DNA from 2 places in the Gluconobacter sp. OJA genome. Region 1 is predicted to be linked to the other one. Evidence: riboswitches for the same ligand, from Rfam matches in the RefSeq annotation. Region 1 holds a riboswitch; the other holds the start of a gene.
The links. Region 1 has a riboswitch for thiamine pyrophosphate ahead of ABDK75_RS02480 (TonB-dependent receptor domain-containing protein). Riboswitches for the same ligand answer to the same signal wherever they lie in the genome.
Positions count from the first base shown of each region.

Region 2: another riboswitch for thiamine pyrophosphate. It lies ahead of thiC (phosphomethylpyrimidine synthase ThiC); the one in region 1 lies ahead of ABDK75_RS02480 (TonB-dependent receptor domain-containing protein).

Region 1 is NZ_JBDIWI010000001.1:537,504-541,079, reverse strand. Features, by position in the region: gene ABDK75_RS02485 (S46 family peptidase) at 1-1,615, opposite strand, end outside; TPP riboswitch at 1,754-1,886, shown strand; gene ABDK75_RS02480 (TonB-dependent receptor domain-containing protein) at 1,970-3,576, shown strand, end outside.
Region 2 is NZ_JBDIWI010000002.1:208,567-212,142, reverse strand. Features, by position in the region: gene hemA (5-aminolevulinate synthase) at 1-715, shown strand, start outside; gene ABDK75_RS11405 (gamma-glutamylcyclotransferase family protein) at 791-1,138, opposite strand; gene ABDK75_RS11400 (DUF1543 domain-containing protein) at 1,170-1,667, opposite strand; TPP riboswitch at 1,767-1,916, shown strand; gene thiC (phosphomethylpyrimidine synthase ThiC) at 1,975-3,576, shown strand, end outside.

The DNA of each region.
Region 1 (3,576 bases):
ACTGGGCACGGGCAATCGCACCTTGAGCTTCATGCATTGGTGCTTCGATCTGATCACGGCTTCGATTGCGGATCACATCCAGAACCGGCTGCAACTGACGGGCTAGAACAATCATCGGGTCCGTAGAAGCCTGAATGGCCTTTACACCACCCTTATACAACGCGAGGCGCTGTGCAGGATCAGCAAGCTTCGTTCCCTGCATCAGCTCCGCAGCGCGTTCATCCGGGCTTTTTGTGCCGAGAACCAGATGCACGGCAGCATCATCCTCACCCAGCATCTGACGCATCGTGGTCATGCCCAGAGCCAGCGTCATGGTTTCCAGATCGACATGCACCGGCACTTTGGCAGAAATTTCAGCTTCAAGTTCAGCCAGTTCGGCATCGTGGTAGCCCGCACGACGCTCGGCATCCGGCTTCTGTCGCTCCTGCGCGGCTGATACCAGCATGACAGCATCACCCAGCAGGCCATGAACTGTACGGGCAATGGCAAAGTCATGGCCATAAGACTGGCGCTGTATGGCCAGTGCAGCCTCCACTTTTTTGAACGGCTCGCCATAGATCTTGCGGCGCTCGGCATCCGCATCAATCCAGGCCTGTAGAGCACGATCTTCCGCTTCACGCTTTTCCATGACGCCGGGTTCCCGCAGGGCCTTCACGGTGCCCGACAGAGATTTCAGGCCGTTCTGAACGCCGAACAGCGTATTTTGCGCTTCAATCAGATGTTCCTTGCTTTCACGTGAATACTGCCAGAGCGCCCCTTCGCTGGTAGAATACACCCCAATGATGGTTGGCAGGATAATGTCCCGCTGGAACGTCAATGCACTGGCCGGAAGAGACCGCTGCGTTCGCCCCGGATTACCAGACGTGAACACCAGCTCTCCTGCTTTTGGCCCTTTCGGATCAAACTTGAAGAAAGGTGTGTGGACCGGCTTACCGTCCTCAAACACCCGCAACATCGACAGATCGATATCGTACCGTGGGAAGGTAAAATTGTCCGGATCGCCACCGAAAAATGCGATATCCTGATCCGGCGCCATCACAAGACGCACATCCTGATATCGACGATAGCGATAGAGCGCAGTTTGACCACCGTGATAGAGCGTCACGACATCACACCGCCAGCGTGTTGCATCTCCGCCCGCACATTCCTTCGTCAGAACGCTACTGGCAGCCTGAAGCGCCTTTGCATAATCCGCACCGTGCTTGCCTGAGGTCATGTCAGCGACACGGCCTGTCACGTCTTTCACCTGATCCAGACGATCCAGTTCCATACCCGGACATTGCGGCTCTTTGGAAACATCTGCTGCCGAAAAACCATCATGAAAATAATCGTGCGTCTTGTCCGACAGGTCGGTCAGGCAGGTATTGGCACAATGATGATTTGTCATCACCAACCCATCACCAGAGACAAAAGACGCCGAGCATCCTTCTGCCAGACGTGCTGAAGACTGAATGACGTGGTTGATCCATTCAGCCGAAGGCTCGAAGCCATATTGCTGCTTCAACTGACGGGCTGGCAGATGATCGAACGTCCACATTCCTTCCTCGGCCCGAGCTGAACCGAGGGCTGTGCCTGCAATGAGCAGAGTAGGTAACAGGCGCTTCACAACACGCATGACAGATCCTAGAAATGTTATCTTATAACAATACTCTATCCTGCTCTGCATCGCTGCTCCATCCCTGCCGACGAAATTTTGATCCCCCCATGCCTTACGGAATTTATTGACATTCTCTCGCGGCCCATGAAGGAGTGCTTCTTCACCTTGGGGTGCCCTGACAAAGGGCTGAGAGACTGCTGAGGGTATGCGCTTTAGAGCCATACCAGCGCAGTGACCCATCGAACCTGATCCAGTTCATGCTGGCGGAGGGATGGTGGCTACTGACAGATCCAAAGACTGGATTTTCGGTGTCTCTCGTCGTCCCCGCTGCGCATGGGGGGATCGCAGTATTGCAGGCGGGACAGCACCATCATGACCACCGTATTTGCGCGCAAATCCCGCCAGGTTCCTGTCTTCCTGCTCGGCCTGACCGTTTGTGCCGGTACAGTGCGCGCGGCGGACACCACAGCCCTTACCCCGCCTGCGTCCATCGCCCCGAAGGCCGAGCACATTACTGTCCACCGCGTTTCTGACAGCGCACCCGGACATCAGCCCGGCGGCGGACTGATCCGACCGGAAAACAGCGTGCGCTCTATCAGCACAGTCAGCCGTGACTACATGGACAAGCAGCCCCCGATGGCGACGGCCTATCAGCTCGCCTCCATGCTGCCCGGTGCGAATGTCGCCACATCCGACCCATTCGGCTTTTCGCCCAACACCAACCTGACCGTTCGCGGCCTAAACAATGATGCTATCGGCTATGTGCTGGAAGGCACACCGCTGAACGATGTCGCCTATTATTCCGGATATCCGAGCCAGTTCGCTGACAGCGAGAATTATAGTCAGGTCGCACTTGCCCAAGGGTCGGCCGATCTGGACAGCCCTGTCCTGAACGCCGCCGGGGGGCTGATGAGCCTGTCCTTTCTCGATCCGTCACAGAAGGCCGGGGGCTTCGCCAGCGTCTCCTATGGCTCCTTTGACACCAATCGCGAATTCATTCGCCTTGAAACGGGCAACATCGGCAATTCCGGCATTCGTGGCTTTGTGTCCTATTCCCACAGCGCCAGCGACAACTGGCGTGGGCCGGGGCGGGACAAACGCCAGCATGTCGATTTCAAGCTCCTGAAGGAATGGGGCCAAGGCAACCGCGCCAGCCTCATCGGCTCCTTCAACACCACCGTCACCAGCTATTATCCGCAGGTTACGATGGAAAGCTGGAAAGCCGATGGCATCCATGGCGCGAACAACCTTGCAGGCCATTATGACGCCTCCAACGCAGACAATGCCGTCAATTACTGGCGTTTGTGGCGCGCGCCGGAACGCACCTTCTATGCAGGTGCGCCCGTCCATCTGCATCTGACGCACAAGCTTTCCCTGGACGTCACACCTTACGCACAGTTCGCCTATGGCAACGTTCCGGGCGGCTCCACACTGACGGAAACCGGTCTCTATAACGGCACTCAGCCTCTGAATGACACGCTCGCGCTACCCAATGCGCAGGACGGCACCGCGGTCGTGCGTGCTAACTACACCCAGCGCAGTTATCGCTCCGGATTCAATTCAACCATGCATTACAAAACCGGCTGGAACGATTTCGTCCTCGGTTACTGGTACGATTATGGAGACGACAACGAGCAGCAGCCCTTCACAACCGTTTCCGCCACCGGCGCCTCAGGCGATATCTGGGCGGAAAACAGCCGTAGCCTGATCCATCTTGCGAACGGGCAAAAACTGCTGGGCGGCAGCTTCCACACTATTTCCCAGACCAACGCACTGTATCTGGGCGATCATATCTCGCTCCTGCATGATCGCCTGACCATCGAAGCGGGTTTCAAGGCCGTTATGATGAGCCGCGCGGGCACGAACAATGTTCCCGGCCCTCAGTATCGTGTGGCGTCAAACAGCATGGAGCCTCTGCCGCGTCTTGGCGTCCGCTGGCGCATTGATGAGCAGAACCAGATCTTCTTCAACGCCACGAC
Region 2 (3,576 bases), on a different contig from region 1:
TCGCCTGAAGGAACTTCCAGCAGACGTTCCGAAGATCATCGCGTTTGAGTCCGTCTATTCCATGGATGGCGATATCGCCCCGATCGAAGCGTTCTGTGATCTGGCCGACAAATACGGCGCCATGACTTACCTTGATGAAGTTCATGCCGTGGGCATGTACGGCGATCATGGTGCGGGCGTGGCTGAAAAGCTGGGCCTGTCTCATCGTCTGACGGTGATCGAAGGGACGCTCGGCAAGGGGTATGGCGTCGTGGGCGGCTACATTGCTGCCTCCGCCCCCCTTTGCGATTTCGTGCGCTCTTTCGGTTCAGGCTTCATTTTCTCCACGGCTCTGCCGCCGATGATTGCTGCGGGTGCGCTGGCCAGCGTCCGTTATCTCAAGCGCAGCAGCGCAGAACGTGACGGACAGCAGCGCGCTGTAGCCTATCTGCGCGCTGCTCTGGACAAGGCAGGTATTCCGCATGTCGGCAATCCGAGCCATATCGTACCCGTCATGGTGGGTGAGGCTGAGCTATGTCGGGATCTCTCCGATGAGTTGCTGAACCGCTTTGGGCATTACATCCAGCCGATTAACTTCCCGACCGTCCCGCGCGGAACTGAGCGTCTGCGTCTGACGCCGACGCCGCTTCATACGAACGAAGCAATTGATGAACTGGTTGAAGCACTCTCCACGCTTTGGCGCGAACGTCAGCTCAAGCGCTCTGAGGCTGCCTGAAGTCAGGTAAGACAGCGTTCTGAATTCTGAGAAAGGCAGCCGGGTCACTGGCTGCCTTTTTTGATTCGGAGCTGGTCAGGCGAGCACGTAGACCCACGCATTTTTGCCTGAGCGCAGTGTAACTTGCACCCTCTTGTAGCTAGACACTTCGTAAGCATCGGCAGCGAGAAGCTCAGGTTCAGTGATGCGAAAGACTTGCCCTGTGATTTCGTCCTGTGGATTGTCACTCGGGTGAATAACAGGATGAAAGCGTTTGCCGCTGGCCTTGATGACAGCAGCGTCCGTGATTTCCATCATCGACGCTTGATAGCCCGTCATCGCATCTTCTTCACCATGCAGCAGGCGACCGAATGAGGACAGCTGAATCTCGGGTTGCTGGAGTGTTCCGTAAGAAAACAGGTAAACTGGCATCTGATCAGGCATGAGTAGCTCCGTGAGATAAAGCGCAGGGACGTCAGATCTTTCGGTAGCCTTGCCAAAGCGCTGTGATAGGGTGCCCGTCGTTCTGTGGAGTCAGATGGATATAAAGCCCATCAATCTGTTCCAGCGGCAGACAGTCATCCACTTCCATGAAGTTGTCGCGGTGGCGATGGTCATAGCCCGGTAATAGGGTCTTTTTGGCTTTTGCCTTGGCATCCTCTGCCGATGTGGCGACGAGGAAGGTAAAAGCGTGCTCTTCCTTCAACTCACCGGCCGCATATCCACCCATATTGATGAAATAGAGCGATTGGGTGCCTGTAGGCTTTTCAGGACTGAGTGTGACGGCGTGTCCGTCCGCCCATGTGATGATGCCATAAGCATCGACGTGCAGGGAATTCCGAACCCCAAACCAGCGTTCTGCAAGTGATGGATAAGCATCTTCCGGCTTGTTCGCGATCGCAAACTGAACATCATGAACTTCGATGTTCGCGCCGGGTGCTGCGCCACCGAGATAGAAAACATACAGGTTCAAGAGCGTGTCTCCTCAAAACGTAAAGCAGGTCATAGCTGGTTCCCCGACACACTTCACGGTGAAACGCATTGACAGGACGAAGCCGATGCGATGAGTGTGGCCCCTACCAGGGGGAGCTTCGCCAAAAGAAGCTGAGAGGTCACTGAAGGACTGTAAGGTCTGCGGTGTGACGACCCTGCCGGGTGCATCCTGCATCCGGGAAACCTGATCCGGTTAGAACCGGCGGAGGGAATGGTGTTGAGACACAACGAAACTGGCTTTGCCAGTGGTGCGTGCTGTTGCTCCCTCTGCCTCAGAGGGGGCGAACATGGGTGACATTCCACAAAACCTGAACCAGAGACCAGCTGTAGGCCATGTGACGACAGGCCCAATTCAGGGTTCCTGCAAGAAATGGTCCGAAGCGCCGGGACGCCCGGATATTCTGGTTCCATATCGCGAAATTGCGCTGCATCCGTCAGCGAATGAAGCGCCTGTTAGAGTTTATGACACGTCTGGTCCTTATACAGACACGTCTGTCACGATTGATGTGACGAAGGGCCTCTCGGCTCCACGTGCAGAATGGCTCGCCAAGCGGGGCTTCGAGCGGGTTGCAGCGCGGGCCGTGAAGCCGGAAGACAACGGCTTCGCAAGCGAAGCGCAAGCTGTTCCGGCGTGTCCGGCACCGCACGAAGTCTATTCGGGTGAGGGCGCACAGCACGTCACGCAGTATGAATATGCGAGGGCCGGGATCATCACGGAAGAGATGATCTATATTGCTCATCGCGAAAACGTCTGTCGTGCTGAAATGGCTGAGGGAGCGGAAGAGCGCCGGGCAGATGGCGAGGATTTCGGTGCGGAAATTCCAGCGTTCATCACGCCAGAATTCGTGCGCGAAGAAGTGGCGCGGGGGCGGGCTGTCATTCCCGCCAATATCAACCATCCGGAACTTGAGCCGGTTATTATTGGCCGCAACTTCCTTGTGAAGGTGAACGCCAATATCGGCAATTCGGCTGTGACGTCTTCTGCGGCCGAAGAGGTGGAAAAACTGGTCTGGTCCATCCGCTGGGGCGCGGACACGGTGATGGATCTTTCTACAGGCCGAAACATTCACAACATCCGTGACTGGATCATGCGGAACTCTCCAGTGCCAATCGGCACGGTGCCGCTGTATCAGGCGCTGGAGAAAGTGAATGGTGTTCCTGAGAAGCTGACGTGGGAGATCTTCCGCGACACGCTGATCGAACAGGCCGAGCAGGGCGTGGATTATTTCACAATTCATGCTGGTGTCCGTCTTCAGCACATCCCGCTGACAGCAAAGCGTACGACGGGAATTGTCTCCCGTGGTGGCTCCATCATGGCATCCTGGTGTCTGGCGCATCATCGTGAGAGCTTTCTCTACGAGCACTTCGAAGAAATCTGCGACATCATGCGCCGGTATGACATCACCTTTTCACTGGGGGATGGGCTGCGTCCGGGGTCAATTGCCGATGCGAATGATGCGGCGCAGTTTGCTGAACTGACGACGTTGGGCGAACTGACGAAGGTGGCCTGGGCAAAGGGCTGTCAGGTCATGATTGAAGGGCCGGGTCATGTGCCGATGCATAAGATCAAGGTCAACATGACCAAGCAGCTCAAGGAATGTGGTGAAGCACCGTTCTACACGCTCGGTCCGCTAACGACCGACATCGCGCCGGGCTATGATCACATCACCTCTGGTATCGGGGCGGCCATGATTGGCTGGTTCGGGACGGCGATGCTTTGCTACGTGACACCGAAGGAGCATCTGGGTCTGCCAGACCGCTCAGACGTGAAGACGGGTGTCATAACCTACCGGATTGCGGCTCATGCTGCTGATCTGGCTAAGGGGCATCCGGCAGCTCAGTTGCGGGATGATGCCCTGTCCCGTGCACGGTTTGAGTTCCGGTGGGAA